DNA from 3 places in the Endozoicomonas sp. ALB032 genome. Region 3 is predicted to be linked to each of the others. Evidence: predicted binding sites of a transcription regulator. Region 3 holds the regulator's gene; each other region holds the start of a gene.
What was found. Region 3 encodes FNR, which switches genes on or off when oxygen is low (the NO sensors DNR and NnrR bind a similar motif). Its sites were predicted from a motif close to TTGATNTANATCAA; they were not measured.
Positions count from the first base shown of each region.

Region 1: the regulator FNR is predicted to act here: its motif matches at 5,948-5,961, upstream of ACO6VG_RS04005 (OmpW/AlkL family protein).
Region 2: the regulator FNR is predicted to act here: its motif matches at 2,699-2,712, upstream of ACO6VG_RS18160 (cytochrome ubiquinol oxidase subunit I).

Region 1 covers NZ_JBLYNW010000001.1:1,254,939-1,265,907, forward strand. The annotation lists gene ACO6VG_RS03970 (D-2-hydroxyacid dehydrogenase) at 1-184, opposite strand, end outside; gene ACO6VG_RS03975 (DUF2789 family protein) at 277-519, shown strand; gene rlmB (23S rRNA (guanosine(2251)-2'-O)-methyltransferase RlmB) at 533-1,270, opposite strand; gene ACO6VG_RS03985 (hypothetical protein) at 1,650-1,814, opposite strand; gene trhA (PAQR family membrane homeostasis protein TrhA) at 1,880-2,518, opposite strand; gene ACO6VG_RS03995 (addiction module antidote protein) at 2,636-2,899, shown strand; gene rnr (ribonuclease R) at 2,946-5,477, opposite strand; gene ACO6VG_RS04005 (OmpW/AlkL family protein) at 6,041-6,712, shown strand; gene ACO6VG_RS04010 (adenylosuccinate synthase) at 6,758-8,050, opposite strand; gene ACO6VG_RS04015 (ATP phosphoribosyltransferase regulatory subunit) at 8,186-9,370, opposite strand; gene ACO6VG_RS04020 (DUF2065 domain-containing protein) at 9,487-9,672, opposite strand; gene ACO6VG_RS04025 (death domain-containing protein) at 10,344-10,969, shown strand, end outside.
Region 2 covers NZ_JBLYNW010000001.1:4,981,002-4,991,970, forward strand. The annotation lists gene cydB (cytochrome d ubiquinol oxidase subunit II) at 1-854, opposite strand, end outside; gene ACO6VG_RS18160 (cytochrome ubiquinol oxidase subunit I) at 867-2,441, opposite strand; gene ACO6VG_RS18165 (hypothetical protein) at 2,940-4,841, opposite strand; gene ACO6VG_RS18170 (diguanylate cyclase) at 4,929-7,121, opposite strand; gene ACO6VG_RS18175 (alpha-L-glutamate ligase-like protein) at 7,339-8,307, opposite strand; gene ACO6VG_RS18180 (UUP1 family membrane protein) at 8,311-9,852, opposite strand; gene ACO6VG_RS18185 (ATP-dependent zinc protease) at 9,861-10,969, opposite strand, start outside.
Region 3 covers NZ_JBLYNW010000001.1:4,149,550-4,160,518, forward strand. The annotation lists gene ACO6VG_RS15945 (AMP-binding protein) at 1-759, opposite strand, end outside; gene ACO6VG_RS15950 (SprT family zinc-dependent metalloprotease) at 1,111-1,623, opposite strand; gene ACO6VG_RS15955 (Yip1 family protein) at 1,767-2,378, opposite strand; gene ACO6VG_RS15960 (glucosaminidase domain-containing protein) at 2,812-3,645, shown strand; gene ttcA (tRNA 2-thiocytidine(32) synthetase TtcA) at 3,757-4,677, opposite strand; gene ACO6VG_RS15970 (TraR/DksA family transcriptional regulator) at 5,034-5,369, shown strand; gene ACO6VG_RS15975 (hypothetical protein) at 5,375-5,896, opposite strand; gene ACO6VG_RS15980 (adenine phosphoribosyltransferase) at 6,106-6,645, opposite strand; gene fnr (fumarate/nitrate reduction transcriptional regulator Fnr) at 6,680-7,438, opposite strand; gene ACO6VG_RS15990 (hypothetical protein) at 7,757-10,969, shown strand, end outside.

The DNA.
Region 1 (10,969 bases), 2.9 Mb from region 3:
ACTCATCAATCACCACTTTATTTGTGAAAATCGCTACCGCATCACGACAACGTTCAACTATATCTTCTGGTTGACTCTGATCGTATATTTCCAGCGGTAATGAAAGCTGTTGAAACGCTTCCAGTGATACGCCGTCACCCAGAGTAACCCGATCCAATAAAACGACATTCTTTTTTGTACTCACATTTTTTACCTTTGGAATTCGGTTTTATCTTTTCAAAAGACAGTGGCCTGCTATCATGACGTTACGAAAACAGATTCCATCAGGAGGTCTCAATGGAACCTGCTCATCACACCATGAACGATCTGTTTGATCAGCTTGGATTGCCCAGCAGCGACCAAGAAATCAATGCCTTCATCGAAGAGCATAAAAAAATGCCCCATCGGGTAAAAATTGAGCATGCCGACTTCTTTTCAGACAGCCAGCAGGCTTTTATTCAACAGGCATACAATGAAGACGCTGACTGGGTTGTAGTCATTGAACATCTGGACGCTCTGTTGAGAGAAAAACCATCCTGAGAATTTCGGAGTTCTATGACTGTCTTTGGCGAACCGCCTCAAACAGGCAGACACCTGTCGCTACAGAAACATTCAAACTGCTGACTGATCCTGTCATGGGGATAAAGATTAAAGAATCACACTTGTCACGGGTCAGTCTTCTCATTCCCTTACCCTCAGCACCCATCACCAGGGTCAGGGGCCCCTTGAGGTCTGTCTTGTAAATATCACAAGCGCTTTCACCGGCGGTGCCAATCATCCAGATGCCACGATCTTTCAGCCAATCCATGGTTCTGGAAAGATTGGTCACCTGTACCAGCGGGACATTCTCTGCTGCGCCACAGGCCACTTTTCGAGCCGTCGCATTCAGGCTGGCAGATTTGTCTTTGGGCGTAATCAGAGCATGAACACCGGCGGCATCAGCGGTTCTTAGACAGGCACCCAGGTTATGAGGATCGGTCACGCCATCCAGTATCAAGAGGAAAGGCGGCTCATCCAGCATGTTCAGAAGATCTTCCAGATCGCCCTCCCGGTAAACTTTCGCCTGCGCAACACGGGCCAGTACGCCCTGGTGCACCCCTTCAACTTTCGAGTCCAGTCGGCCGCGCTCGACAAAACGCACCGTCACGCCCTGGTTGCGGGCTTCCTCCACCAGCGCATTAATGCGCTTATCAGTGCGACCTTTCTGGATCAAAAGTTCTAAAACTTTTTCAGGAGAATGCTCAAACAGGCTCTGCACAGCGTGCAGGCCAAAAACAACATCATCACTCATTACGGAAATTCGTATGCAGGGTTGGAATCAGGATTGGAATGCATATTAGCAGAGCCCGAGGCTTCAGTGGAATGGATACCGCTCTTCACGCTTGAATAAACAATACCCTGTGATCTATACCATTGAGGGTCATCTGGTACAGGTCAAGGTCGTAAACGTAACATCCCATGACTACAAAAAGCGATGAATGGCTGCCTGCCACCTCACACTAACACGAGCACTGACAACAGTTCTGCCCCATAGCCTGATCTGGAAGTGACACTCCCCGCCTTGTCAGGCGAGGCTTCTGACTTCACAGGCTACAGCCAGCCTATAGCGACTGGACTTACACAGAAGCCTCCATCAGCAGTAACCGGGTGCCCCTCGGTTATTGAAGTCGTCATTCCCGCGAAGGCGGGAATCCAGCGCCAACAGTGGGTCTCTGCCTTCTCGGGGATGACAAGGCCAGGGGGGGCAACGGGCAGTATAGTTCTGGTGGTGAGTCAGTGTGGATTCCCGCCTTCGCGGGAATGACGAGAATGAAGCCGTGAATAACGGGAGTCAACTCGTTCTCACGCTGGAGAGAGTTTCGCGACACCCTCGATTGGGCGAGGGTTTACGACGATTTTGCTAACTGGCAGGCAGTACGTGAAAAAAAACAGCAAAGAAATGACAGACACTACCGCCCAGAACAAAAACATGCCAGATAGCATGGTTAAAGGGCAGCTTTTTCCACAGGTAAAAAACCGCCCCAAGAGTATAAGAGAGGCCACCCGCTAACAGCCAGTAGATACCCTCCAGAGATATCTTGCTGGCCAACTCTTTTGACGCAAAAAGAACCAGCCAGCCCATCAAAATATAAGTGGCTACCGAAACTTTTTTAAAGCGTGGACCAAACCAGACTTTAAAAACAATGCCCGCAATAGCCAACAGCCAGATAATGGCAAACATGATCCAGCCCAATGTTCCCCTCATGCTGACCAGTAAGAACGGGGTATAGGTTCCGGCGATCAGAAGGTAGATGGAACAATGATCCAGCAGCTTGAAGACCTTCTTAGTGTTCTCATGCTGGATACTGTGATAGAGCGTGGAAGAGAGAAAGAGCAGTATTAGCGTTGCCCCATAGATACTGAAGCTGACAATGCGCCAGACATCATGCTGTTCGGCAGCATAGGTTACCAAAAGGGTCAAACCGGCCACACTGAGCAGAGCGCCCAGACCGTGGGTGATACTGTTTGCAATCTCTTCAGCCAGGCTATATCTGGCCATGAGGTTGTTTCCTGTGTCGGTGTTGACTGACATCTTAACACTCGGAATAGGCTATTGAGCCCGGATAATACTCAAGATTCTGGTTAATGTCAGAGCAGATTACAAAGAAAGATCAACTTGCTGATCAAAAAATCTGGAAGCGCGGGATTTGGCGGCTACGATATGGTTGAGAATGCCCTAACCGATGAAGACATTCCCTGGTTCCTGACTGAGGCCTCTCTCGATAATGATCCGGCTGTTTTCATTACGGCTCTGGGTCATGTAGTCAGACATAAGGGCATTGCTCAGTTAGCAGAGCAAACCGGCCTGAATCGTGAGAGCCTTCATAAAACATTTAACGGCAAAGTCCAGCCTCGATGGATACTGTTCACCGATTGCTGAAATCATTAGGCGTCAAATTGGAAATTGCCGCCTGACCGCTTTCAAATCACTTAGCCTTTCTCTTTCTCGGCTGTCTGTCGGCCGGTTTTGCAGACGACTTTTTATTCGTTTCTGGCTTCTTACCGGCTGAGGATTTACCGGACTTCTTGCCGGTACTTTTAGCCCTGGTTTTTTGCTTGCGAGTGGGTTTTTTCTTTTTACCTGTAGTTTTCTTGCCCGATTCTTCAGACTTTGCTGCATCCAGTAAAGCTCTTTTTGCGGCCCGACTCTTGGCCACACTGGTTAATGGCTTGCCACCTTTTGAGGGGCTTTTTCGCGATTTGCGGGAACGTGAAGGTCTCTGCGCAGTACCTGTGGATAATTCGAAATCAATTTTCTGGTCATCCAGATTGACGCTGGCCACCATGACTTCGATATCATCACCTAATCGATAACTTCTGCCGGTTCTTTCACCCACCATACGATGATGAACAGCGTCGTAATGATAATAATCATCCGGAAGGCTAGTGACGTGTACCAGACCTTCTACATAAATATCATCCAGGGCGACAAACAGGCCAAAGCCTGTAACGGACGAAATGACACCGGAATACGTCTGTCCGATATGCTGCTGCATGTACTCGCACTTCAGCCAATCCATAGCATCCCGTGTAGCTTCGTCTGCCCGGCGTTCTGTCGCAGAACAGTGCTCTCCCATGGCCAGCACTTCACTGCCATCATAGGGATAAATGGTCTTTTTATTCATCTCTCTGGCACCCACGCGAACAACATGCCGGGTTTCAACAGAAGAGCGAATAATATGACGGATAGCCCTGTGCACCAGCAGATCAGGATAACGACGAATCGGCGAAGTGAAGTGCGCATATTCGTCAAAAGCCAGTCCGAAGTGCCCCTGATTATCCGAAGTGTACACGGCCTGACTCATAGAACGCAGGACCACTGTCTGGATCACATTGTAATCGGGGCGATCTTTAACCGATGCCAACAAAGCCTGAAAGTGAGCGGGCTTCAGCTTGCCAGCAGGCAGCGATAAGCCAAGACTGGCAATAAAGCTGTTCAGATTGAGCCGCTTCTCCATAGTAGGCCCTTCATGCACGCGATAGAGCCCGGGAATCTTGTGTTTCTGAAGGAATTTGGCCGCACAGACATTGGCGCAAAGCATGCATTCTTCAATCAGTTTGTGCGCGTCATTGCGGACAGCAGGGACAATCTTTTCGATTTTTCGGTTACGACCGAAAACGATCTGTGTTTCTACCGTTTCAAAATCAATAGTGCCACGGTCAGAACGAATACTTTTCAGAACCTTGAACAGGTCATAGAGTTCTTCTACATGGGGAAGAACCGCTTTTCGTTCGCGACGTAAAGCCTTGCCCTCATCACTGAGTGGCTTTGATAGCATTTCCCAAACCTGGGTATAAGTCAGACGGGCATGGGAGCGGATCAGACCCTCGTAGAACTTGTAACCGGAAATTTTTCCATTGCCACTGATGGTCATTTCGCACAGCATGGCCAGACGATCCACTTCAGGATTCAGAGAGCAGAGCCCGTTTGACAATACTTCCGGCAACATGGGAATAACATGTCCCGGGAAGTAGACAGAAGTGCCCCTGTTATAGGCTTCTTTGTCCAGTGCTGTTCCGGGCTTCACGTAATGGGAAACATCAGCAATGGCTACAAATAAACGCCAGCCGCCGCTTTTTTTGGGTTCACAGTAGACTGCATCATCAAAGTCACGGGCATCTTCGCCATCAATGGTAACGAAAGGCGTCTCTCTCAGATCAACACGGTGCTTTTTGTCCCGCTCAGCCACTTCCGGCTTGAACCGGGCCACCTGCTCTTCCACTTCAGGAGGCCACTCATGAGGAATGTCATGGGTGCGTAATGCAACGTCCACTTCCATTCCGGCATCTTGTCGTTCACCCAACACTTCTTTGATCAGGCCCAACGGCTGAACACGTCGGCCAGGCTGCTCAAGGATTTCAACCAGAACATACTGCCCATGGCTGGGCATCAAAGGGCCCGGCTTGATGAGAATTTCGCGACCAATTCTGGAGTTTTCCGGTACGACAAAAGCATTGTCGTTTTCTATGTAAAAGCGACCCACCAACTGGGTGGTATTACGCTCTATGACTTCAACAATCTGACCTTCAAGTCGTCCTCTGCGGTCCACTCCGGTTTCACGAATGACCGCACGATCACCATCAAAAGCCTTGCGCATTTCACGCCATGAGAGGTAGTAATCTTCGCCGCCCTCATCAGGAATCAGGAATCCATAGCCGTCCTTATTACCCTGAATACGCCCTTTGATCAGATCCATTTTACTCAACAGACCGTAGGTTCCCTTGCGGGTTTCCAGTAGCTGACCATCACGAATCATAGCTTTAAGGCGGAATAACAAAGCTTCCTGCTGCTCAGGCAGAGTTACACCCAACTCACGGCACAGTAACTTATGGCTTGCCGGAGCCCCTCTCTTTTCCAGAGTCTCCATAATAAAAAGACGACTGGGAATCGGGTTGTCGTAGCGAGCTGCTTCATCAGCAGCCTGGGAGTCCAGTTCTTTCCACCCTTTTTTGGGCATAGAGTTTATTAACCTCTCTGTGATCACATAATGTCTGTATGCAGTGTAACCCTACTCCGGGTAACTAGCAGCCTGTCGGACTTAAGACTGTCCTACTGCGGTTGCAATAAATTGGTCTAAAAATCCCTGTTTCTTCGTCAAATAGCTCGCTATTCTCCTCAGAAACAGAGATTTTTATCCTCAATTTCTTGCAATCCTCGCTACGGACGCTTAAGTCCGACAGACTGCTAGGAGCCTGACCGAGAATAGTCTGCCCTACTGCGGCGGCAGCAAATTGGTCTGAAAATCCGCTTTTGTTCGTCAAATAGCTCGCTATTCTCCTCACAAAACCGAATTTTCATCCTCAATTTTCTGCCGTCCTCGCTACGGGCGCTATTCTCGGTCAGGCTCCTAGCGCGCATCTTTGCTTAGTATGCCCACACTTTCAACAGAATTCCTACCGTATATGCGTTGGCAGACACGGCTATGCATTGATTCAGATCAATATTGTACGACAAGCAATTAATTAAACTGTTAATAGTTAACAAAGAAACTTTTTTTGCAACCACATGCAAGGGACCACCATGAACAGAAACGTTCTCTCACTCACCATTGCTGCAGCTATTGCTGTTTCTGCTACCTCTGCCCAGGCTTATGAGGCCGGAGATTTTATTTTCCGGGGCGGAGTAGCCAGTGTTCAGACGGATGTTGACAGCGGGGGGTTGGAAGTCAACGGGGATGAGAACAAGAACGCAACAGTTGACGTCAACAATGACACCCAGCTGGGACTCTCCTTTACCTACATGCTGTCGGATAAGTTTGGTGTTGAACTGCTGGCAGCGACACCGTTCAAACACACTCTGAAAGGAAAAGGTGATCTGGCAGGATTGGGAGATTTTGCCGAAGTTAAACACTTACCACCGACTTTGAGCCTGCAATACTACCCGATGGACAAAAACGCCAGGTTCCAGCCTTACCTGGGACTTGGTTTGAACTACACCGTTTTCTTCAGTGAAGATTTCAAAGGCTCCGCCAGTGATATCTACAGCGATCTGGAACTGGACAGTTCATTGGGCCTGAGTGGACAACTGGGCTTTGACTATCAACTGAACGAGCATTGGGCCGTGAATGCTGCTGTATGGTATATGGACATCAATACCACAGCGAAGTTCAGGGACGACTCTGGAAACCGCTACAAGCTGGACGCAGAACTGGACCCACTGGTTTACATGGCCGGTGTTTCTTACAGGTTCTGATGGCGAAGAAGCCCCCGCCGCCAGTAAATCCGGCGGGGGACTGGATCAGCCGAAAGGCTGTTCCAGAATAATGGTTTCTACACGATCCGGGCCGGTAGAAACGATATGGACAGGTGTTCCCACCACTTCTTCCAGACGGCGGATGTAGGCGCGGGCATTTTCCGGCAGATCATTCAGGCTCCTGGCACCAAATGTAGACTCACTCCAGCCGGGCACTTCTTCATACACCGGTTGAATTGCTTCGTACTCTTCTGCATCCACAGGGGTCGTAATGGACTCACCCCGGGCATTCTTGTAGCCGGTGCAGATCTTGATCGTTTGCAGGCCATCCAGAACATCCAGCTTGGTCAGACAGAGACCGGATACGGAGTTGATCTGAACAGACTGACGCAGAGCCACAGCGTCAAACCAGCCACAACGACGGGGACGTCCAGTGGTCGCACCAAACTCATTGCCTTTCCTGGCCAGGTGCATACCCACATCGTCAAACAGCTCGGTCGGGAAAGGACCAGAACCGACACGAGTCGTGTAAGCCTTGGTAATACCCAGAACGTAGTCCAGATAGAGAGGGCCAAAACCACTGCCGGTAGAAACACCACCAGCTGTGGTGTTGGACGAAGTGACGAATGGGTAGGTACCGTGATCAATATCCAGCAGAGAGCCCTGAGCCCCCTCAAACAGAATGTTCTCCCCTTTGCCATGGTGCTCATGAACCTTGTCGGTCACACGCTCAATCATAGGTTTGATCTGTTCACCCATGGCCAGTGCTTCATCCAGAGTCTTCTGAAAATCTACTGTATCAGCCTTGTAGTAGTGCTCCAGAGCAAAGTTATGGTACTCCATGACTTCTTTCAGTTTCTGGGCAAAACGCTCAGGATGCAGAAGATCGGCAACACGCAGTCCACGGCGAGCTACTTTGTCTTCGTAGGCAGGGCCAATACCACGACCGGTGGTACCGATTTTGTCCTTGCCTCGTGCCAATTCACGGGCCTGGTCCAGGGCAATGTGATAAGGAAGAATCAGGGGGCAGGACGGGCTGATTCGCAGACGTTCACGAACAGGAACGCCACCTTCTTCCAGCTTGTGAATCTCTTTCAGCAGAGCTTCAGGAGACAGAACTACGCCATTACCGATGTAGCATACAACGCCTTCGCGCAGAATACCGGAAGGAATCAGGTGCAGAACGGTTTTTTCACCGTCGGTCACCAATGTATGGCCGGCATTATGGCCGCCCTGGAAACGCACAACCGCTTCTGCCTGCTCAGTCAGCAGGTCAACGATTTTGCCCTTACCTTCGTCACCCCATTGAGTGCCGAGTACGACAACAGTCTTACCCATGGTAAACGGTCTCTTACTTTCTAAAATAAACAGACATGACAAAGTTCAGTTCAAAACATTTTCTGAACCGACTCTCATGCATCTGTGACAGGCCGGAGAAGTTTAACTGAAATCAATTTCGATCAGACTTCCGGGTTATTCTACAACCCACTCTCCGTCACGGCAGACCAGCTGCCGGTCGCAACCCGTGCCTGCAGCGTCTGTCTCTTGTTCAGGCAGTTGGTAAACTACCCGTTGTCCCTGGCGACGCAGTTTCTTTACAACAGCAGGATCTGCAGCAACAGGGGCAAATATCGTCATTCGTTCGTCACTGGCATCCGTTTTCAGACCCGGAAGGCTCTTCAGCTCAATTAACGTCTTCAGGTCTGTACTGAAACCGGTAGCAGGGCGGGCTCTGCCAAAGATCCGCCCAATGCCGTCGTATCGGCCGCCTTTGGCGATCGCCTGTCCCTTTCCGGGAACATACGCAGCAAACACGACGCCTGTATGATAGTTATAACCGCGCAACTCACCCATATCGAGGTAGAGGTTAGCTGACGGGTAAAGCTCAGCGACCTTGCCGGCAATCACTTCCAGCTGGTCGAGCGCTTCGAAAACAGCCTCAGGCGCGTCCTTCAGTACCGCACGGGCATCATTGATGACACTGGCATGACCTGTCAGGGATGTCAGCGCTTTAAACATCTTTGCGGTGCCCGAACAGATTTGCCAGCTGGCCAGCAGTTCAGATACTTCACACACCGCTTTTCTTTGCAGAGCATCAAACAGTTTCTGCTCCTGCTGTTCACTCAGTCCGGCATACTCCACCAGTGAACGATAGATCCGCACATGACCCAGATCGAGGTTCACAGACTCAATACCGATCGCTGCCAGTGTTTCCAGCATCAGGGAAATGACTTCAATATCACTCTCGACGCCGCCATGACCATAAAGTTCGGCACCCAGCTGAATGGGCGACCTTGTGGCTCCCAACGACGCTGAACGAGTGTGAAACACGCTGCTCGCGTAGCAAAGTCGAACCGGCCCTTTTGCTTTCAGGGTGTGGGCGTCAATTCTGGCAACAGCTGGCGTGGTATCCGCCCTTAACCCCATCGTTCTACCCGTGAGTTGATCTGTTACTTTAAACGTCTGCAACTCCAGATCGCGGCCCAGACCAGCTGTCAGTGACTCCATGAACTCCAGATGAGGAGGAATCACCAGCTCGTAGCCCCAGCAATCGAATAAATCCAGCATCTCACGACGAAGCATTTCTGCCTGACGTGCTCGTGGAGCAAGAATTTCCTCAATGCCATCTGGCAATAACCAGCGATCTGCGACGGTCATAACAGCCCTCTTTTTTTCGCTTTTACCACTGTGCCAGAAGTCTGTTGGACTAAAGGCTGTCCTGAGGCGGACAACTCAAGCCTGACAGGCTCCTGGAGCGATAAACTATTCCGCTTTTACGTGAGCATACTCAGAATTATGAGTCCTACCAACATGCTGCCAAAACCTGCCATGCGCAGCTGCCGGTTATCAATCTCTGACAACTTTGTGACCATATTGCGCCAGCGCTGGGGATACAAAAAAGGCAAGACGCCTTCCAGAACCAGCATCAGACTCAAGGCTATGCCCAGATGTTGCAACATATCCACAGGATGACTCCCCAAAGCTTTTAGTCCGGACAGGTCCACAAAAAAACCGGGCAGAACCCGGTTTGCGGTATCATACCACTGGCTGAAGCAGACTTCACGACCAGTAGTCGATAATTTATCAGTCTCTGATCAACCGGCAAGAGCAAAAGCACTGTTTCATTTCTTCATCGTCAGAGATCGCAACCCGCTTTTTGTGAGCCTGTCCGTTGGGAAGCGATCATCCGGATATAATGAAACTCAATCAAGGCCCTCACTCTACCGCTGATTCTGGATGGCGCATTGCCATTTTTGTATCCCCGACGCCGACAAATATGTTAACAAAATTGCCAATAATTGATAAACGACAGCTTTGAACGACAGGCTCTATCAGCAGACAGGACTCGCAACTACAACTGTACCTGCGCAAGAGAAGCATAATCAGTCGCCTGCGATCAGAATAGATCGCCTCTGTATCTTTTCTTCATTCCCAAAATTCTTAAGCCATGAAACAGGATAGCTTCGATTTTGAAAAACACAAAAAACGTGAAATTACCGTTTATGTCTTCCCGTGCAATTCTTCTGAGCTGGCACGTTGAACATGAACAGATGGGAGATAAATAATACAGCTTCAGATTTAGGGTCTATTGTTATGCCTCAACAATAAAAATCTATGGGCAAATTCAATTATGAAAGTAAAAAGATTTCTCACTATGGCTCGCCTGTTTCTGTTATTCGCTCTGTCGGTCATTTTGCCGGTCTCCGGTCATAGTTCTGCTGTTTCCGATCTATTGAGCTGGGCGGGATGGGGGGACTCCTTCAAATCCCCGAAGACAACAGAATTTATTAATAAAATGTCGTTTATAGAGAACAATCCGTCTCTTCACCTTGTTTACGATCTTAAAACTGCTGATGATAAAGGCAAGACAATTGAACTGGAAAAAAATCAGCTTTATATCCGCCTGAATAGCAAAGCAGGCGATATCTTTCATTTTTGTTTCAGAACCCCTCCCTCGTTATCCGCAGGAAATTTTCCCTCCCCACCAGTAATTACAGAGGCTTTAACAGGGCAGGGTATGCCTGATATTCAGGCCGGAGGAATGAGAGTGGTCGAACTGACACCAGACAGTGGTGGCTGGCAACATGAATATTTAGCCAGATGGCGTTTACCGGCTGGTAAAGCCTCGTTGGTCCTGTCGGTTCAAGACAATAATGCATGGCGTATACAACCAGAGTGTAGTGGTATTTTTTCACAAAGCACCGGTCTACCGTCACCTTCCGGTGGCAACACTTCTGGTAACAATACTTCCGACAA
Region 2 (10,969 bases), 830 kb from region 3:
AGACGGCTGTTGGCCAGCAGGAAGACACCAATGGCGCCAGCAAAACCCATGACCGGTGCAATCAGCATAACCGGGTACTTGGTGTAATTAGCCAACCAGATGCCTGCGTCAGCTATGTGAACTGTTTTGACCAGAGGGTTGGCTTCGCCATTCATAACCAGACCGCTGACGACCTCAAAGCCGGGCAGGTTAGCTACCCAGACACCCGCGAGTGCAAAGGTGACAATGGTCGCAAGGGCAGAGATGCGGGCGACAATGGTCGCACGCTCTTTGATTGGGCTACCAGAGCGCATGCTTTGCCATACAGATCCCTGCATGGTTAGCATAGAGACACTGACAACACCACAAAGAAGGGCAAAGGGGTTCAACAATGAGAAGAAACCCTGAGTAAAACTGGAGCGCATTGTGTCATCCAGATTAAAACCAAAGCCCAGGAACAGGTTGCCAAAGGCTACGCCGAATACCAGAGAAGGTACGATGCCGCTGATAAAGAGACCCCAGTCACAGTACTTTGTCTGCTCGGGTTTAACCTTGGAGCGATAATCAAAGGCCAGCGGACGGACAATCAGTGCGAACAGAACCAGCAGCATGGCCCAGTAGAAGCCAGAGAAAGCTGTGGCATAAACGATAGGCCACGCCGCAAACAGTGCGCCACCTGAAGTGATCAGCCAAACCTGGTTGCCGTCCCAGTGAGGGGCGACGGCATTGATCATGATACGACGTTCTTCGTCAGTTTTGCTCATGAAAGGCAGCAGGTTGGCGGTCCCCAGATCGTACCCGTCCATTATGGCAAAGCCAATGAACAGGACTCCGATCAGAACCCACCAGATGAATTTGAGAACTTCGTAGTCCATAAGGGCCTCCTTTTATGCCTGAGCCATATCGTCGGTACGATTGCGTTCAAAGTGGTAGCGGCCAGTGTGCAGGCTGCTAGGGCCTTTGCGGGCATATTTAACGATCAGGTAAATTTCGATAATGATGCAGATACTGTAGAGCGCAGTAAAACCAATGATGCTGAGCCAGAGGTCAGCTTCTGTCCGGGTAGAAGCAGACAGGTAGGTAGGCAGAATGCCTGAGATCGACCAGGGTTGACGACCAAACTCAGCAACGAACCATCCCATTTCACTGGCAATGAATGGCAGTGGCAACGCATAGAAACAGAGTTTGAGGAATTTTGGACTATTGTACTCAGTTCTGCGGGCCGTCTTGTAGAAGGCGGTTACAAGCAGCAGGAGCATCACAACACCGAGACCTACCATGATTCTGAAAGAGAAAAACAGTGGCCACACGGTCGGAATAGCCTCTTCTGCAGCCTGCCGAACCATTTGGGGTGTCGCGCTTCGAATGTCGTCGGTATAGCGGCTGAGCAACAAGCCATAGCCCAGGTCATCCACGACTTTATCAAACTCGCGACGATTGTCGGGTGTATCTTCACCATTTTTAAGTTTTTCAAGCAGTTCGTAGGCTTTGATACCATTGTTGATTCTCTGAATCTTGTCGTCGATCAGATCTTTGATACCCAGTACTTCTGTGTTTGTTGAGCGGGTTGCGATTATGCCCATGACGTAAGGGATTTTGATCGCGTAATCTGTTTTCTGCTCTTCCTGGTTGGGGAGTCCAAAAACAGTAAAAGCGGCCGGTGCAGGTTCGGTGTCCCACTCGGCCTCGATCGCTGCCAGCTTGACCTGCTGTACGTCACCCAGTTCATAACCGGATTCATCGCCAAGCAGAAGCGTAGAGAGGATGGATGCCAGACCAAAGCCTGCGGCCACCGCAAATGAACGACGAGCGAAACCTATATCACGGCCTTTAAGCATGTACCAGGCACTGATAGACAGTACAAAGATGGCACCTGTTGTATAACCGGCAGAAACCGTATGAATAAATTTCACCTGGGCTACAGGGTTCAGAATCAGGTCAGCAAAGTTGGTCATTTCCATGCGCATGGTTTCATAATTGAACTCTGCACCTACCGGGTTCTGCATCCAGGCGTTAGCAATCAGTATCCACATGGCCGATAGGTTAGTACCTATAGCCATGAGCCAGGTACAAGCCAGATGCTGAACTTTACTGAGTCGGTCCCAGCCGAAGAAGAACATGCCGACAAACGTTGATTCGAGGAAGAAGGCCATCAGGGCTTCAATGGCCAGTGGAGCACCAAAAATGTCACCAACATAATGGGAGTAGTATGACCAGTTGGTTCCGAACTGAAATTCCATGGTGAGGCCGGTAGCAACGCCGAGTGCAAAGTTAATACCGAACAATTTACCCCAGAATTTGGTCATATCCCGATAGACTTGTTTGCCGGTCATAACATAAACCGACTCCATGATCGCCAGAATGAAGGTCATGCCCAGGGTCAGCGGCACAAAGAGGAAGTGATAGAGTGCTGTCATCGCGAACTGGAATCGCGACAGGTCGATGATTTCGTCTGTAATCATGGTGCTCCTCGTTTATGACAGTGTTAAATCAAATCCGTACTGAAAATCAGAAAATGCATGCTGCCACAGAGGTCCTTTTTGTGCTGCAGTTACCGCGCATTCTGGATAATAGATACATGCTAAATGCATGTATCTGGCCGGTGCGCCGGTATATACGAGTTTTAGATGGGTCTGGATCAATCTGTGGCTGGTTAAACAGATTTGTGGACATGTTACTCGGATTTGTTACATATATGAACTACAGTAGGACGCAAAGTTTGATCTTCATCAAAAATGTTTAAAATATATTGTTATCCAGGTTTTTTTTAGGGATATAAATGTTTTTTGTTTGAATATAAAGAATAAATCACTGTGTAAAAACGAAACATTCGAAATGTAAAGTGGATTTTTGGCTATAAGGAATGCTGATGGATGTAATATCTGTCTATCAGTATTTCTGATTGGCATATAGAAAATATTTGCTCGGTTGATTGTTATCAGGATGGGCTGAGAGGTGACTCAGCCATGGCTTCTGGCAGAGCTGTATTTGCTGATGACTTTATTGGCGTTGTATAAGTCAATGTGCCATTTGTTACTGGCAGGGGGAACTTCGATGGGCGAAATATTATCCCGTGAATAGCGAGCGCTCATAGGGCTCTCGAACTGGGCAATGAACTGTAATCGTTTCAAATCGGCCTGATAGGTGTGTACCAGGAAGTTAATGGTTCTCTCACTCAGGGGGACGCGATAGTAACGGATCAGGTTTTGGGCCAGTTTCTCGGCACTGGCCGAGAGGTTTTTATCAACATCTGCGGCCAAAGCTTCTCCCAGCGCTGCCTTGGTCCTGGCGCTCATACCGGGCTCAAGAAAAGCCAGGCTGGAAGCATTGGAACTCTCAATAGCCCTCTGAATCTGTGGGTCATGAAGATGTATGTAGGGGTCTAGAATAGTTGCCACCTCGATGGCCACCTCCCTGGCACGTGTTTCTGTCAGGTATCTCCGTGCAGGCGACAGGGAGTGGACTCGATGGCTATCTTTTCTCAAGCGGGTTTCCTTTGAAAACGCTTCCAGACGGTTGGCAACCTCCATTCTGGTGTCATCGTCCAGTTCGATACTCTGCTCTGAAATAGTCAGGCTGCGTTTTAAGTTCTCTTCAGGGTTGTGCTGATGGAGTGTGGAGAGTTTTTGCCAGTACTTCAGGGCGCGTTTGAGTTTGTCGCTGTCCCGTCCCTGTTTCAGGTAGGCGCGGTGAGCTTCATTGTAGAGTTGAATGGCTTTATCGAGTTGTTTGCGTTTTATGTTCAGGGCCTTAACGTGTTTGCCGGTTTTATGGGTCAGGTCCCTGGCCTGGCGAACCTGCAAACTGAGAGTGTCAAGTGACTCCCTGACTGCCGCCAGCAAATTCCGGGGGCTCAGGCCGTGATCGGTAATAATGTCATTCTGGATATCAACATTATGGAGCCAGGTTGCCAGAGCCTTGAGGCGTGAGTACACCCTGGCCCGGCTGATCCGGAAATCATTGCGTTCTTCCTCGAGCCTGTCCAAAGCCTTGGCCAGATCCCAGCGACCGGTATACTCAATTTTCAGCCAGGAAATTTTGCGCCCGCAAATCAGCTCGAAGCATAATATGAGTATTTCCTCGACATCGTGAAGGGTCATCAATTCTTCATTATCTCGCTCGCTGGCAGTGAGAATCCGCTCAATAAACAGAGGCTCCCTGGGTTGCCCTTCATGGGGTCTGGCCACGATCCCGCTTAACCTGTTTTTGAGCGCTTTGGCTATGCGTGGGTGAAGTTCTTTGAGTTCGTTTTGATAACGCTCTGTGTCATCAGAGACTTCGTGAACAATGTCATGCATTCTGTGATAAAGGCCAGCCCTGCGAAATATTTCAATCTGTTCGGCCTTGCGGGCCAGATCGGGGTCACCCGTAATATCTTCGATGGCTGTTGATATCCATTCCGGACCAAGATCGAACTTTTGCAAGAGAATACCGGCAGAGTGGATGCGACGTGCATCTTCGGTCATATTACGTTGGGTCAGATCACGCACCATGTAAATGATTTCGGGAATTCGGTCGATGATGCTGAGCAGGTTGTTTTTGTCTTGATTGATCCGTCGGCCGTGGGTAACGTCGTAAATTAGCTTGGTGAACAGACCCAGACCAATGGCAACAATAGAATAGCCAACAAAATACAGGGTTTTGTCCAAAGGCATCATGGTGCCGTAACCAATATAGTAGCCTGCAAAGGCGGCCAGAAGTGTGACCGGACCGGCAGTCCAGGCGTACTGCAGTATGGTGACACTCCAGGGCTCCTGGTGAGGAGCGCGTGCCACTTTCTCCAGCCAGCTTAAATTTCGTTCTTCAAGCTGCAGGTCTGCGTCATTCCGTTGCCGTCTCCAGCGACTGAAAAGAGCGGTCATTGTCGTATATTACGTTTTTTTCGGTAGGAGATGAGTACTATATTCTAAAGCCTCAGTGTGACGGTGTAGTATATGTAGATTTACGTTTCAGGATAAGCGTTTTGTAATCTCTTCTCGCGCAGGCTGTCCAACTTTGTCTGGTTCACCAACCGATAGTCGAATATCTGCACAGGAAGGTGCCCGACAGACTCTGTTCTTACCCAGATGCTTGGCCTGGTATAAAGCGTCGTCTGCCTCTTTAAGTATTTTGTCGAGAGTGTCGGTCTGCGGACCGGTGGCAGCAATGCCCAGGCTGAGGCTCAGGGGAACAGGACCTCCCTTGTAGAGTAATGCCGAGTTCCTGAGTCGCTCAGCGATCTTTACGCCCCTGACAGCATCTGTGTTGGGCAGGAGAACAACAAATTCTTCGCCGCCATAGCGGGCAATCAGGTCCTCTTGACGAAGATCTTTCCTTAGTTGACAGGCAAGGTCAGAGAGAACCTTGTCACCCGCCGGGTGACCGAAACGATCATTGATCTGTTTGAAATCATCGATATCTATGAAAATCAGACAGGATTGGGACTTTGCGGAATCAGGGCGGTGAAGCAGTTCTGAAGCCTCATTGACAAAAGCTCTCCGATTCAGAAGACCCGTCAGTGAATCAAGGCTGGCCTGCAGTTTCCAGAATCGAGTCTGCTGATTGGCCTGAAACAGGGTTCGCGCATGGTTGCTGATGTCGGTTATCTGTTGCCACTTCAAAGGTCTGTTGGGTTGGCTTCCCGGTGAGACCACCAGCAGACTATGGTGGTTTTCTTCACTGTGAAGCAGAAATATCCAGTATTTAACGCCGTTTCGATCTTCAAGCCGGATATGGTGCTTTTGTTCCGAGGTAATGATGTTCATCAGCTCATCTTCAATACTGTCAATACTGTTTGTTAGAATCTGGGCTGCTTTAGGGTAATGGCTGCTGACATCCCACTGGTCTTTATTCTTAATCAGTATCATAGAGGGTGTATCGGGTATTATCGCATCCAGAGTTGCCAGAATGCGCTGTCGAATGGTCTTTTCATCCATTAGTGCATTGCTGGGTGCCTGAAGATGTTTGCGAAGGGCTGAATCAAAGACTCGTCGTTTATCAAATTGGCTGTTAACCAGATTGATAGAGATAGCCTGGCGATTCTTGTGTTTGCGGTTAATCCAGTAAAGACCGTTAATTAGCATGGATTGGAGAGCAATTAATGCCAGTTCGGCCTGACTGGGAATGACTCTGGGCCACTCTTTTGAGGCCCAGCTGCTAAATAGGGCAAAGAACAGTGTGAGCATGACCGGTAACGCCAGTTTGGCGGGTCTGACACCCTGCGAAAAAATAGTCAGAAGGCTGGCAATGAGCAGGACTGCGGACACTGCGATCATTAAAAATGCCGCATTGAGAAGCAGGGTTTTCTCTGTGGCGAAGAAGCTGAGAACCAGTCCGACCGACAGGCAGCTAAGCCAGAGCATAAGTCTGTCTGTTTTGGGATTATAGAGTGCCAGCAAACCGAGGTTCTTGTAACAGCCCAGGGCCGAGACAAGGCTGATGACCGTCATGATCAGCACCCAGAATTCGGGGTCCCAGGACCCGTTAATTATCCAGAAAATGTCGCCTTGGTAAAATACGATCAGCGTCGTGGTGGCCAGCAGGTGTGCAGTAAGCAACAGGTAGGAAGGGTGCCGGGTGTAGATCATTACAGCCGCTGTAACGATCAGAAAGAGCAGAAGCAGTGCCAGCAGTGAAGCTGACAAGGCCTGATTCTTGTATTCATCCAGCATGTAGAGTGATTGTGGCCAAAGGTGAGGGTTCAACCTGTTTGGTTCTGAGCTGTCCACACGTATATAAATGTCGTGGGTTTTGTTCCCAGGTAGCCGGAGTTTCAGAACTCTTGGGTCTGACTTGCGGCTTTGACTGCCAATACCCAATGAAGTGATCCGATAACCCTTTTCAGAAGGTGTGAAGACATCAAGTTTCTTGTGGGGAGTCCTTCTGAATACCAGCAACCAGTCTGAATTAAGAGAATGATTCAATGTCAGGCGGAGTTTGTACCAGCGATCACTGGTGCCGGGCTGTTTTCCGCTCAGGATCGCTTCCGGAGCAGGAACCGAAGTCAGGAAGCTGACCAGTTTAACCGGTCCAGACGGTGAAGATTCTGCAACGGAAGTCCCGTGGGTAGCCTGGCTGACAAAAAAGATCAGCAGAAGCACCAGAGCCCTGATGAAAATGACTGCTCTTTGCGAACAGGTTGAGAAGGTCAATAGAACCCGCAATTCAGGCAGTCCTCCATGACGAATTGACAGCTTTTCACTCTTCCTTCAAAGGGTCGTCTGTTAAATCTATTTACCCTGTAAATGATTGTGACACAGACAAGGTGTGCAGGCCAAGGTGGCAGAGCGGATTCGTCACTAATTTAACTTCGACAGTGACGTTGCTTGTCACTGGTGCAACGAGTGTACATCAGGACGTCGAGTCCTGATGTAGTGGAAATTACATTGCAAAGTGCTCTTTAGAAAAAGTGACTTTCTCGTTAATAGGCATAGTCCAGTTGGGCAGAGACTCAATCAGCTCCAGACGGGGCTGGATGCCGCAGTTATTGGCGATCTGGATAGCCAGGCCGGGTCGGGCATTGAGTTCAAGGATCAGTGGACCATCCCTCTCATCCAGGACAATGTCCACGCCCAGATAACCCAATCCTGTCATGTCATAACAGGCTGATGTCAACTTGAGCAGTTTGTCCCAGTGAGGTACTGCCAGTTTTTCAAAGCTGTGACCCGTGTCAGGGTGCCTGTCAATCGGCAGATCAAACTGGACGGCTCTGAGGCTTTTGCCAGAGGCAATGTCCAGACCCACTCCAACGGCTCCCTGGTGAAGGTTGGCTTTACCATCAGAAGCCCGGGTGGCCAGACGCAGCATGCCCATCACCGGAAAGCCCCGGAAAACAATCATACGAATGTCCGGCACACCTTCAAAGCTGTAATCATTAAATACCGGGTCTGCCACGATCAGGCTCTCGATCATGGCTACATCACTTTTGCCTCCGAGACTGTAAAGGCCACCCAGAATGTTGGAAACATGTCGGTTGATGTCTTCAAATTCCAGAGTGTCGCCGCTGGCTTTTACATAACGTGGACCGTCGCGACCCACGATGACCAGAATGCCTTTACCGCCACTGCCCTGGGCGGGCTTGATCACGAAACTGTTGTGTTCTTCAAGCAGGGTACCCAGATCTTTAATGTCGTGCTGGTATTCGACAACACCCAGCAGTTCAGGGACGTCTACATTGGCTTTTTCTGCCATCCTTTTGGTAGTGAGCTTATCGTCCACCTGAGGTAGCAGTTTGCGGGGATTATATTTGATAACATAATCGAGGTTCCGCATGTTCATGCTGAGAATCCCGGCCTCGTGGAGGCTGGATGGACTGGCAAAACTGCGAAAAAATCGTTTGATGAACTCCATGGGTTAACCTCCAACCAGAGGCTTGAAGCGACGAAGTTCCAACAGACGGTAACCGGTGTATTGACCCAGCATGAGGGTCAGACCCAGAACGGTCAATAGCAGCTCCGGAAAGTTATAGGTCAGGTGCTCAACCAGTGGGTTGGACATTAGCAGGTAACTCATAGTGGCCACCAGCAGACTACCAGAGCCTTCAATCAGTACGTCTTTGGGGCCTTCTTCTTCCCAGAGGATAGACATTCTCTCAATGGTCCACGCCAGAATAATCATTGGGAAGAAGGTCACGGTCAGGGCCTGGGTAATCCCCATCTTCCAGGTGAGTACGCTCATAACGCCCATTATGCCTATGACGACAATGATCACCGCCGCCAGTCGGGCGACAAGGAGCATATTGAGTTGACTCAATATCGAGCGAATCCAGAGGCCGATGGAAACTATGGTGACAAAGATAATCAAACCAGGCAGTAACTGGGTTTCCAGGAAGGCCACGGAGATCAGGACCGGCATAAAGGTTCCTGATGTTCTCAGGCCGACCAGGATACGCATGATCAATACGACCAGGGTGCCAATCGGAATTAGCAGAATGCTCTTGAAGGCATTCTGGACTTCCAGAGGCAGGGCGTAGATAGAGAAATCGACCAGTGCTGCATTGTCAGCCCGGGACGTTTCAATGGCCAGATCCCTTGTTGGCTCGTTCTGGGAAATCATCGAAAAAGAGACCCGGGACGCTGTGCCACCCATGACATCCAACAGGGATTTACCACCTCGTTGCCAGAGGAAGAAGTTTTCCGGGTTTCCGGATGCTCCGGTTTCAGGATCAAAGAGTAACCAACCATCATTGGTGTAGACTTCCAGCATCTCTACTATGGGCTGACGACGTCTGCCGTCTTCGAGGTAAAGGCCTCGAACAACCCGGGCCGGTATATCGGCCATGGAGAGCATCTCGATCAGCAGATTGGTGAGCTCAGCACGGCTATCAATCATGCTAAGCAGCATGTTGGTATTCTGACTGGGCTGTTGGGCAATAAATTCCTTGATCAGGGTGCCTGTGAAACTTCGACTATCAGCAGAGCGTTCTTTCACCTGTTCCAGCAGTGAGTCTGCTGCAGTCTGATAAGGTTCCGGCAGGGACGGTTTGGCCTTCAGGGTGTCGTTGTTTTCTTCAACAGGAGGGGCCAGAGGTTCCACCAGTTGTCGATCCGGATGCAGACTCACCTTGTAAAACAGGCTTTGTTTGCCACTGGCCTTGCGAATGCTCCACTCTGCACGACGTTGTCCTTCATCATCATACTGGTTGATGCCATAACCCGGAGAAGCAAAGGATTCATTCAGAATACGGAAGCCGGATTGTTGATCGGGTAAGGTCAGGGATGCCTTGGCGGGTCCACCGTCGGCCTTGAACTGTATTTCAGCTTCAACACTCCAGACGGTGGTAGTTTCTCCCCGGGTTAAGGGAAACCCCAGGGCAAAGTGTTTGTATAAAGTCAGGCCCAAACCTGCCGCGATCAAAATGACCACCGCCAGACTGAGTTGAAAACGTCCTTTCATTCAAAACCTCACTTCTTTTTCTCAGCAATATTTTGCTGGGCAACATCAACCAGAGCCGTATTGCTCAGGAGTCTTTCACCGATAAGAATCGGATGCTCGTAGCCAGTGCGATTGGTCAGCGTAAATTCAACATTTTTGGAAATCTTTCCCAAAGTTATGGGAATAAAGACAGTAACCCGGCTCTGGTTTGCCAGACCGCCGTGACGTTTGATTGAAACTTCACGATGGACTTTGCGCTCAAAGGTCCGGCTGTTGTCACCATTGACGATCTTGAAACGAACCCACTCTTCGCCATTTTTTGTGAAGTATTCAATATCGGTTGCATCAATGGAAGACGTTTTGGCACCTGTATCAATACGTGCCTTGAATGGGTTCTTGAATCCTTTGATACGAACCTCTTCAAGCTCTCCAAACAAAGCAAGACCACTGACGTCGACAGGCTTGTCAATCTGTTTCTTGATACTCAGGTTGCCGCCAGTCGGGAGCTTAACGGTCAAGGTATCCAGGACTTTCTCGGTTGCGATGTATTTCTTGCCAACATTGGCTATGGCCATGTCTTTGAGAAAATCCCGACCAATGAGCAGTGGGAATTCAAAACTTTCCCTGTCGTTCAGTGAGACATCCAGGTTCTGGGTAATATCGCCGACCTTGACGTTTATATTGACGACATAACGGGTCTGGGACTCTTCACCGCCCGGAACCTTGATCAAGACAGTGTCTTTGACGGGGAGTTCCAGAGTGACATTGCCCTTGCTGGTTCTGGGGAGGTCAAAGCGAACCCACTTTTTACCATCCCGTTCAAAGTTCTTAATGTTTCTGGCATCAATCGACGAGCGTCCTGCACCGGTATCGATCTTGGCATTCATTTTCAGACCGTATTCTGTGAGAGTGCCTATCTCTGCAAAACCCAACACCAGTTTTCCGCCAACACGGGCGGGGGTTTGAACCAGTTGCTGTTTAACAGAAATGGTATCCGGATGAAGAGGCTTGGAAGGTTTAAAAGTTTGTAATTCTTCTGTCTTCTGTTTTGAGTCGGGCGCCTCGGTTTCTGTCCTGGAGGTCTTTTGACTGTCCGTAGTTTGAGCAGGTTTTTGTAGCACCTGGCAGCCAGTCAAAG
Region 3 (10,969 bases):
AGTGGGGCGTGCATAGCGAACATCATCGACAAAAGTATCTAAGGACTCGACAAAGAAAATCTCGGCAGAGTAATAAATTGATGGGAGTTCAACAACGCATCGCTCAGTGATGTGGGCAAGGGGTAAATATGACATTACCCGTCTTTCTTGACCTGTTAAAAACTTCTCACCTCCAGCCATGGCCGAAGAAGCTACATTTCTCTGGCTGATCATGACGCCTTTGGCAAGGCCTGTACTGCCTGAGGTATAGATAATAGAAAATAGATCGTCGATATCCGGATTATGGAGTGTTTTTAGTGGCTCATAATTATTCAACCAGTCAAGCCACTGCTCTTTGCAATCAAGTGTAGGGTATGGAAATGAGATGCTGAGAAAGTCATCTGGCATTGCTTCTGAAAGGGCTTCAGTGCTGTCCAGTTTGCCAACAAAAATAGCCTTTGCATTACTGTGCTCAAGCACATATTTTATGTTGTCTGCCCCAGCTGTTGGGTATATCGGCACACTGATCAGGCCTGCCATCATGATGGCTAAATCAGCAATATACCATTCGGCTGAATTTTTGGCGATGATGGCGACTTTATCGCCCTTTGATATTCCATTGGATAAAAGACCTTGAGCGATCTTGCGGGCTTGCTCGTCAGCTTCCCCCCAAGTGTAAGAAGTCCATTGCCTGTTGTCAGGCTGATTAAGCCAGACCTTATCGGGATGCCTTGCAACGTTTAGCTGCATTTGTGCCAGGGGGGTTCTACGATTTTTCATATTATTATTTTTTCGTACATTCTTTGGTTGCTAACATTAGCTAACGGATGAACTCTAACTTGTACAATGGATAGATACAACAATTAAGTACTCAACCATACGAAATCATATTTTCTGACTTATTGTTCAGGCACTCGCGGCAACTGCTCCTGCGTTGCTCTAGCTCCTGCATCCATGCAGTCGTGATGCGTTGCAACTCTGGTCACATAGCTTGCTATGTTCCCGTTGTTGCGCCTTGCAGAGCACCTGCCCAATAAGCCAGAAATATTCGATTCCGTATGGCTGAGTACTTATTGTATTTTAAAAAATTTAACGATAATTGATCCGCAATTCCCCCTGAAGCACTGATCATCAAACGTTGATTTTCTCAACGAATTTCAAAGGTTCTCGACACTGGGCGCACAAATAGACTGCACCTCTTACGGCCCTGTTGTGGCGAATGGAACTGAGCGGGATGGTCTTTCCTGCACAGCTGCAACTGTATAGGAATGGTCTTTTACTGGCATTGCTGGTGTTGTAGCTGTGGGTTCTCCGGGCCGGGAGTTTGAACACCTCTTGCATAATCAATTGCCACTCTCTGCCATGGGGGCGGATCTTTCCGCCAAACAGTTGGTGGGCAATGAGGTGTGCGACTTCATGACCCACGGTATGCTTCAGAAAATGTTCCTGGTTTTCTTTGAGCAGTTGTTTGTTCAGACGAAGCAGGTTTTTTTCGGTCCAGGCTTGTCCGGCCGTTTCGCCTCTTAAACTCAGACTGATCCGGGGGCGTGGAAATCGTTTAAGAAAATGCCGCTCGGCCAGGCAGTAAAGCTCACTGACCCGTAACTCAACGGTAGGCAAATAGGGGCATTGTATATTCGACATAAACAGGCTGACTTGGAAAACTCATGGGAGGATAGCAGAGGGATTGTATCTGTACAGTGGGTTTATTGGAATAATCAGGCAGGTTTCATCAAGGCATCGCTTCCAGATGATACAGCTTAATTCATCTGGCTTGGCGCTGAACTTCAGTAAACTTGAATGTATTCGGGGCTTACACCCATACCCCAGAAGATCACGGTAGTGATCATAATCGAGACCAGAACAACCAGCCCGATGCAAAGCACAGAACTGGCATAGACAAACCCCTGCTCCTTAGGTATCTGCATAAAGGTTGGCAAACCGGAATACAGCATCAGGGCTGAGCAGGTCATGGCGATAGTGCCAGCAACAATAGTCAGCCAGATAGAGGGATAAAGCCCGCACAGGCCCGCCAGAAAGAGTGGTAAAGCGGTATAACAGCTAAATGCAACACTCTGTGTCATGTTGGGTTTGCTGCCAAAGGTTTCTGCCATCCATTGGATGAATGCACCCATAACGGCAACGCCCGCCAGTATGGCCAGCCAGGCAAAAAATGCCATGAAAGCAGCACTGGTTTCCGTTAACTTGACGACCTGATCACTGCCCGGGACTGTCCAGCCGGTTCGAGTCGTCCCCAGATAAGTACAGACCGCTGGCAGGGCAGCCAGCCATATGACCTGACCCAGGTAAAGGCGAATAATGCCGGGAGGGTGCTCCCGAATATCGGTCCACTCTTCTTTCGGACGAAAGAGAAGCCCCCAAAAGTGACTTAATATCATGGTGCAACCTCCGTTATGGCTGTACCAGTAGCTGGTAATCCTTACGTTTTGCTAAGTTATCAGCTACAAAACAGCGGCTAATATGTTGTTATTATTCACTGTGACAGGCATCGGCTCTTCCTGTTCAACAGGATCGTTCGATAGCCTTGACTTCAGTGTTTACATATTTCTTATACGAAGTAAAGTAATATCGTCCCAATACAGGTTCTTTTATTGAATAATAGGGCAATTATTTCCTCGTTTATCAGTCTCATAAAGGCTTCGGCATGACTGTCTGGTTCAGTTCGCTGGTTTGGTGGATTGTGAGACTAAACGGTTAGTATCATAGAACTCCGGAATGATTACATGACTTCAGGCGAAGCCGTTTTTGTTAAAAAGTAGTGTCTAAATAGTTTCGTTTTTGCCGGACGGGCTCAGGAGAATGACATAGACCATGATGACTAGAATTGATCGTTTGTTTCTTTTACTGCTGGCAGGGCTCGTTGCTCTGGGAAGCGGGTACAACAGAGATTTTCAGCCTGTTAAAGAGCCCGCAATAGAACAGGTGCAAAAGGTCACCAGGGAGGAAGTCAAGGTTGAAAAAAAGGCTCAAAAGAATATTCCCGACTTTGCTGCCATTGAGGACGTCAATAAGAAGAAAAGTCAGTTCTTTGCCCACGTGAAGCAAATGGTTGATGAAGAGAATGAGCGTCTGGCGGGTATTCGTCAGGAAGTTAAGATGCTCAGGGAAAAATCGGCTCTGCATGAAAGCGAAGAAAAGTGGCTGTTGGATATGGCCCGAAAGTTCAGAGTGGATGAAGAGCTTAAAGTCAGTGATGCGCTTTATGACGACCTGCTGCACAGGGCGGACGAGATCCCGGTATCGCTTGCTCTGGTGCAGGCGGCTAACGAGTCGGCCTGGGGGACTTCAAGGTTTGCCGTTGAAGCCAACAACTACTTTGGCCAGTGGTGTTTTACTCCGGGCTGTGGTGTTGTTCCTGGTGAGCGTCCGGAAGGTGCGACCTACGAAGTCAGGAAGTTTTCTTCATTGGAGGCATCGGTACGGTCGTATATGCATAACCTCAATACCAGCCATCATTATGAGGGTTTGAGGGAGCTGCGTTCAAAAAGAAAATCCATGGGACACCCGGTTACCGGGCCGGTACTGGCACAGGGACTTTATGCCTATTCCTCCAGAGGTATTGATTATATAGAAGAGTTGGTATCCATGATTGAGAGTAATGATTTGTTGAAGTACGATCTGGAAAAGCCTCTAACGAGGCACTAGTCGTTGATGGATATCCGATCGGACGATCGGATCTCGAGGTCGACCCCTTCGTACGTGTTCCCTGCGCCCGCAGGGATGAACCCGGCCAAAGCAAAGCCAAGAGTGTGCGTGTCAGAGGTTAACAATATTCACAATGGAAGCTTGTTCAGGCTTTTCCTCTTCATCGTTTTCATCCCTGAAGGACAGAGGTACATCCACCGGGTCAAACGCAGTGTCTCCATCTTTAACAGGCTGACCATCCGCCGTCAGATTGTTGAAATCAAACAGTGAGCTGTCTGCCAGATGGGAGGGCGCTACGTTCCTCAGAGCTCTGAACATGCTCTCCATTCTGCCGGGGAAGCGTTTGTCCCACTCGGTGAACATAGCCTTGATTGCCTGCCTCTGAAGGTTTTCCTGAGAGCCGCAGAGATTGCAGGGAATAATCGGGAATGCCTTAAACTCGGAAAAACGGACAATATCCTTTTCACGGCAGAAGGCAAGAGGACGGATTACCGTGTGCTGACCGTCGTCACTGACCAGTTTGGGCGGCATGGCTTTCATCTTGCCGCCATAGAACATGTTCAGGAACAGGGTTTCCAGAATATCATCCCGATGATGGCCCAGGGCAATCTTGGTGACTTTCAGTTCGCTGGCCGTGCGGTAGAGGATGCCTCGGCGCAGCCGAGAGCAGAGTGCGCATGTGGTTTTGCCTTCAGGCACCTTCTCTTTGACGATGGAGTAGGTATCTTCCTCAACAACGCGGTACTCAATACCCAGGGTTTCCAGATAATCAGGCAGTACATGTTCAGGAAAGCCAGGCTGTTTCTGATCAAGGTTGACTGCGATAAGGTCAAAATTGACCGGCGCATAAGTCTTCAGGTTCAGCAGAATATCCAGCAGGGTATAGCTGTCCTTACCCCCGGACAGACAGACCATGATGCGGTCGCCGTCCTCAATCATGTTGTATTCGGCGATGGCCCGACCTACCTCTCGTCTCAGGCGTTTCTGTAGTTTGTTGAAGTGGGTTTTTGCGCTTTTTGTTTGGCTCTGCATTTTGGTTCTGTCTTGTCTCTGAAAGTACCCAACTTCATTTAAGGCCCTTAGAGGGGGCGGTTAAACCGGGTGACTTACTGCTCTGGATAATGGTGAAACGGGCAAGATCCCGAAAATTCACAACATTATAATCAAAGGTTTCACGATAGGCATCAGGGATAATGACAGCAGCAGCTATAAGTACCTAACCAATTAGTTACCTCCCGAACTCACAGGGCTGACGGCTGCTATTGTGAATGAGCTGTCGAAATATGGTTAAGTGAAGCTATGCTTATCTAATGGACAAAATGCGCAGGGACACAGGTTCCAGTCGTTTATACACAGAATAATCGTGGACATTTATTCAGGGGACTTCCATGGCTGATTACGAGAAACTGAGAGTCTGGTTATTATCTCGCAGAGACGAGTTGAATATCCGGCTCGGAAACATCAATAAAGATATGACTCGCAGAGCCAATGCCGATTGGTCGGAGCAGGCGCAGGAGAGGGAAAATGATGAGGTTATTGATCAGCTGGGTAATGATGCCCGGGCTGAACTTAATCTGATAAACAAAGCATTGGATCGTATGAATCATGATGATTACGGCTTCTGTACCGGCTGCGGTGACAAGATAGTTGAAGCCCGTCTGGCAGCTATGCCTTACGCCGATCTTTGCATCAAATGTGCAGAAAAGCGGGATCGTGCCAGCTGACAGCGTTAGGGAGTCTTCAGACTCTCTGACACTGACTCTTCCATAGAATTCGTTATCAAAGCCTTGTAACTGTCCACAAAGCTCTCAATGGGGCCGGGGTGGTGACGGTGGTAGTAATTATGCCAAAGCTTACCCAAGGCATAGACGTCATCGTGGGGCACCTTGTGGATTGGCTTATCGATTCGATAATAAATCATCCAGGCAATGGCGGTAGCGTAAGAGAGATTGGTCGCTAATTCCAGATGCGGATGAGCCAGAAATTCTCTCTGGCTGGCCAGTCCCCGGATCAAACTGGAAAGGTCGGATTTCTTCGCCAGATAATGGTCCCAGATATTGCGATGCATTCTGGGCGAGATTTGAAAAATTCCCAGAGCCTGATGGTGTTCCTGTTTAAGATGAAAACCCAGTCCGGATTCTCTGGCAGCTGTTCCCAGCAGCAGATTTTCTGCCGTAGGACTCCACATTTTTAAATGCTTCAGGGTCGGGCGAACAACGTAGTGGCGCAGCTCCTTTGCACAAATACCCATCGGGATTTCCTTTGTCTTAGAGCATTATTTTCATTATTCAGATTATCGTAGCACTCAGAAAATTCTTAAGTACAGCATAATTTAACCAGGGCATACTTCGGGTGTGAAAACCACAGCAGCCCCTGATAGTCATTTTCCGATAAAACTGAATACCTGAAAGTTGCGAAGGCGTTGAAAGGCGTGGGGTGCCGGGAAAGAAAAGAAGGAGACTACTCCCCTTCAAATTCACACAGTGAGAAGACAGGAATTCCTGCTTCATTTAGTATCTTTGAACCACCAAGGTCTGGAAGATCCATAATGGCAGCTGCTTCCAGAATTTGTCCGCCCAGTTGTCTGACCAGTTGACCGGCCGCAAGCAAAGTGCCACCTGTAGCAATCAGGTCGTCAACCAGAATGACTTTATCGCCTTTCTTAATAGTGTCTGCATGAACTTCAAGCGTTGCCTTCCCGTACTCAAGTTCATAATCCTGAGCGACAGTATTGTAGGGCAGCTTTCCCTTTTTTCTAAACAGGATCAGTGGTTTGTTCAGGGCATATGACAATGCAGAGCCTATCAGGAAGCCCCGCGCATCAAGAGCGCCGATCCGGTCAAACTCAACATCCATATAGCGATGAATGAGGCTGTCCATGACCGACCGCCAGGCTTTGGGGTTCTCGAAAAGAGTGGTCACATCCCGGAACTGAATGCCGGGCTTTGGCCAGTCAGAAACGGTTCTAATCTGTGCTTTCAGATAAGCTTCGTCAACGATCATATCTTTCCCTTAATGTCCGTTCCTGGTGCGCTTATGCGGAGGAGATAATCTGTTCCAAACCGACAGACTTTCCACCCGCCAGGGAGCATAATTGAATCGGGTCACGGATTTCAATTTCTTTGCCCACTGCGAAGATCAGATCGTTTTTCTGGAACCGGGTAAATACCCGGCTAACGGTTTCTACAGCCAGTCCCAGGTAATTGCCCATTTCATTGCGGGACATGGACAGGCGGAATGACTGGGATGAGAAGCCTCTGCGACGAAAACGACTGGCCAGGTTGATCAGGAAGGTCGCAATTCTTTCATCAGCGTTTTTCTTGGACAATAGCATCATCATCTGCTGATCTTCACGAATCTTCTTACTCATCAGGCGCATCATATGACGACGCAACTCCGGGAATCGGTCGGATAGCGTTTCCAGCTGGTCAAAGGGGATTTCACAGATCATGGTGGTTTCCATGGCCTGAGCAGAGACCGGGTAGACGTCAGTATCGAGACCACTCAGGCCCAATATCTCACTGGGAAGATAGAAAGACGTAATCTGTTCCTCACCTTCATTGGTGGCGGTATAAGTTTTTAAGGCCCCGGAACGGACAGCGAAGACGCTGGTAAACCGGTCTCCTTCCAGGAACAGGTGTTCCCCCTTCTTGAGAGGGCGGCTTCGCTTGATGATGCGATCAAGCTGGTCAATGTCTTGTAGATTCAATGCCAGAGGTAGGCAGAGGGAGCTAAGACTGCAGTCTCTGCAGGCCACATGGCCAGGTTGTCGTACATTGGGCTTTGACGTCATTGAGTGGCCTCAAAGTCGTATTGGCGAAATCGCTGACGATTCTATTGAAAATGCTACCAAAGTGTAAGTCTGTGCTTTCCGAGACTAAAGCGTAATTCCTTCATACTTAAGGCTTTTTCGGAAAATCCTTACTGGGTTGCGATAAGTCCGCACTAAAAAAATGTTGTACTTGATCAGTTGCCTGGCAGTTAAGTCATTGAGCTTGATGAGAAGGCTGTGAACGCTATCAATACCTATGATGCAAGAAAGATGTTCTTCAGCGCCAATGTGTCGATAACTGTACTGAATACAATTTCGTAAATCAGGGAGATTTACGCCATGAGTCTGCTCAGCTCAGTGACAGGGATTCTGTTTACTCCAACCGTGCAAGTGGCTGAACCTCGAACCTTTGAGGAACTCGTTGCCGCTGAGGATTTGACGTTCAATGATCTTTCACCACAGGAAAAGCAAATCCTGATGGCCAGAAAGGGTGAGCTGACAATTGAGGAACTCAGGGCATTAAAGCTCGAAGAGGCCGAGTGTGCTGAGCTTGAAGAGGCGCATCGTATCCGGCTTCAAAAAAGTGCGATCTGGGATGGCCGCAGAATTGCTGTCACGATAGCCAAGGGAACCGGGGTTCTGGTCGTCGGTGCTTTTGCTGCCGGGGCCGCTTCTGTATCGGTGCCTGTTGCTGCCGGACTGGCTGTATGTTCAGGGGTGGGCTACCTGTTTTATCTGCGGACCCATTCAGGCGAGCTGGAAACACGTTCAAAGCAACTGACTGATTTTGTCATTACCCATGCACAACCCCAGAGAATCATTCGGGAACAGCTGGAGCTAAGAGAGTCTGAGCGTGCAGAGGCTCTGGATAGAAGGCTCCGTGAGGCAGAAGACGCGCTGAAGTTGGAGAAACAGCGAAAAGCAGAGTTGGCCGACCAGCTGCTCCCGGGAAAAGCGGATCTGGCATCAGGGCAAGAACACTTTAAACAAATGCAACATAGAATCGAAAAACTCAGGGCTGCGGAGAAACAGCAAAAAGAGTTGGCTGGTGAGTTGAAAACACTGACTGAGCAGCACAGGAAAGTTGATCGTGAGATGGTGGAAGTGCTTGATGAAGTTGAACAACTGAGTGAGGCGCTCAGGAACAGGCAAGGCAGTGACAAGGGAAGAGATCGCCAGCAGTTAAAACAACAGGATTTGAGGTTACAAGAGACACTTCAGCTTTTTCAGGAAAAGGTCGAGGCGCTTGAAGATGAAGCACGGATACTGACTGAAACCATTAAAGAAAAAGATATTGAGTTTGAAAGGCTGAATCGGCAGAAAAACCATCAGACTACTGACATTCAGGCACTGATTTTGCAAAAGAAAGCCGTTGAGCGAGACACCATTAAACCATTGCAAAGAAGACTCAGGGCAGCCGAGCGGATGCTGATGGAGGCAGGAGCCGATCAGCAGGCTATTCAAAACCAGCTGTTTCAAACCCAGCAGACAGTTCGATCTCTGGAAACGGAGGTAAAGACGGTTTCTGATGAGGCGGTTACCCAAAAGCTTGATTTGGAGAGGGCTACTGAGAAGGCACTGTTCCTGGAGTCTCAGCTGAGTTCTGCCATTCAGCATAAAGACAAAACCTATAAGGACTACCTGATTGTCATTGATGAACTTAATGCTGTTCGTATGCAGCTTGAAAGCAGTCAGATGTTACAGCATGAGCTGGAGAATCAGCTGGAGAAGGATAAGGCGGCTCAACGCATTCAGGAAAGGCAACTGAGGTCAGATCTGGAACAATTGCAAAAAGAGAAGGCCGGGTTGATCAATAACTCAGCAAAGGTCGCTTCCGAGAATCAGTTTTATCGGGAGCAGATTGATCTGCTCACCCGGGAAGAGCAGATGGTCAGAGCCCGTTGGGTAGAAGCCCATAAGTCGACTCAGCGTCTCAAGGATGTTGAAAAAGAACTGCAGGCTCAGGGGGAACTGCTCCAGGAAACCAGAGTTCAGTTGCAACATGAGGCTTGTTCCAGAAAAGTGCTGACAGCAGAGCTCAATGGTTTTAAGCAACGGGAAGCAGCCGCTGCTAAAGAAAAAGGTTTGCTGGAGGTGCAGATCCAGCATCTCAGGGAACAGGAAAAGACCGATCGGGATGCGCTCGTCTTGACAGAGCGTCAGCTTGAAGAGAAAAAGAATGAGCTTAAATTGTTGCAGGAAAGTTATACCGGCCTTAAGGAGAATATCAGTCAGGGTGAGCTTTCGAATCAACAGCTCAGAGCCGAACTGGACCGGGTGAGACTAGAGGTGCTGGTTAGAGATAGAGAGATCAGGGAAGTTCGCGACCTTTTACAGAAAACAGAAAGTGTTCTGGAAAGCTCTGAGCAGAAGGCATTTGACCTGAATGCAGAGTATGAGTCTCTGCGCAGCCAGGCCATAGAGGGGACTGTGGTCAGCGCTATGGATCACGTGGATCAACTGACCAGTGATTCGCTGAATAGCAAAAACCACTCAAGAAAGGTTGAGGAGCAAAAGCATAACCTGGAGCTCCAGTTTCAGGCGCTGAGCAGTATGAATAAGCAGCTGCTCGAAGAAGTCACTCAGTTTAATAATAAACGAGGTCAGAAAAAAAGAAGAGTCTGGCAACAGCAAATCAGGCAGGCCAAATCTGAAGCTGAGCAGAGTCAGCTTCTTGCCAGAAAATTACAGCAGGACCTGATCAGCAAAAACGACTCAGTTCATGAAATGAGTGAGAGACTTAAGCAAGTTGAAGAGGCGTTCGCTCAGGTCTCGGAGCAGTTAAATGCCACAAAGCAGGAAGCGAGTGCTGTATCCGTTCAGCTGCAGTCAACCAAGATAGAGTCCGAAGAGCGAAGGCTAAAGCTCAAAGAATTGGAAGACTCCGGGGCTAAACTGCAATTCAGACTGGATTCCCTGACCAACGAGCTTGAGCTGCTCAGGTCAAAACCCGAAGGCATTGATAAAGAAGCTCATCAACGAGTCGTGGACGAGCTGGAAAAAGCACAAGGCAATGTCAAAAAATTACAGGGAGAGCTGAGTGCCAGTGACAATCTTGTAAGCGAATCTCTGGCTGATGTTCAGACGTTGCCAGAGCTCAAAGGTAAGCTCAGGGACATTGAGGAACAGCTGTCGCTCCTCGGGGGGTATTTGCAAACGCCTCATGAGTCGTTTCAAAGTAATGCTGATGAGTTTACCAGGACCTTGTCTCGGCTGAAGTCTGAATGTCAGGAGATCGTTGTACTGACGGGACAGGAAATGACCGCTCTCAAACGTCAGGTCGAACAGCTCCATGATATGAACTATCTGTTGAAAGTTCAGGAAATAGAGGGTCAGACCAAGACTCTGGAAACTCAGGTTAAGCTGGTTGAAGCTCTGAGAACGCTCAATGGGTTGCAAAAGGGCAGCGACCCTGAACAGGCAGACAAGTTTGCTGAAGAATTGGTTGCTGCTGAAGCCTCGCTGCAGGCATCAAGACAGGAAGCGAAAGAGCTGTCACGGACTCTCATGACAGTGAAGAATCATCCTGTTATTCAGGCTGAAGCAGATCCC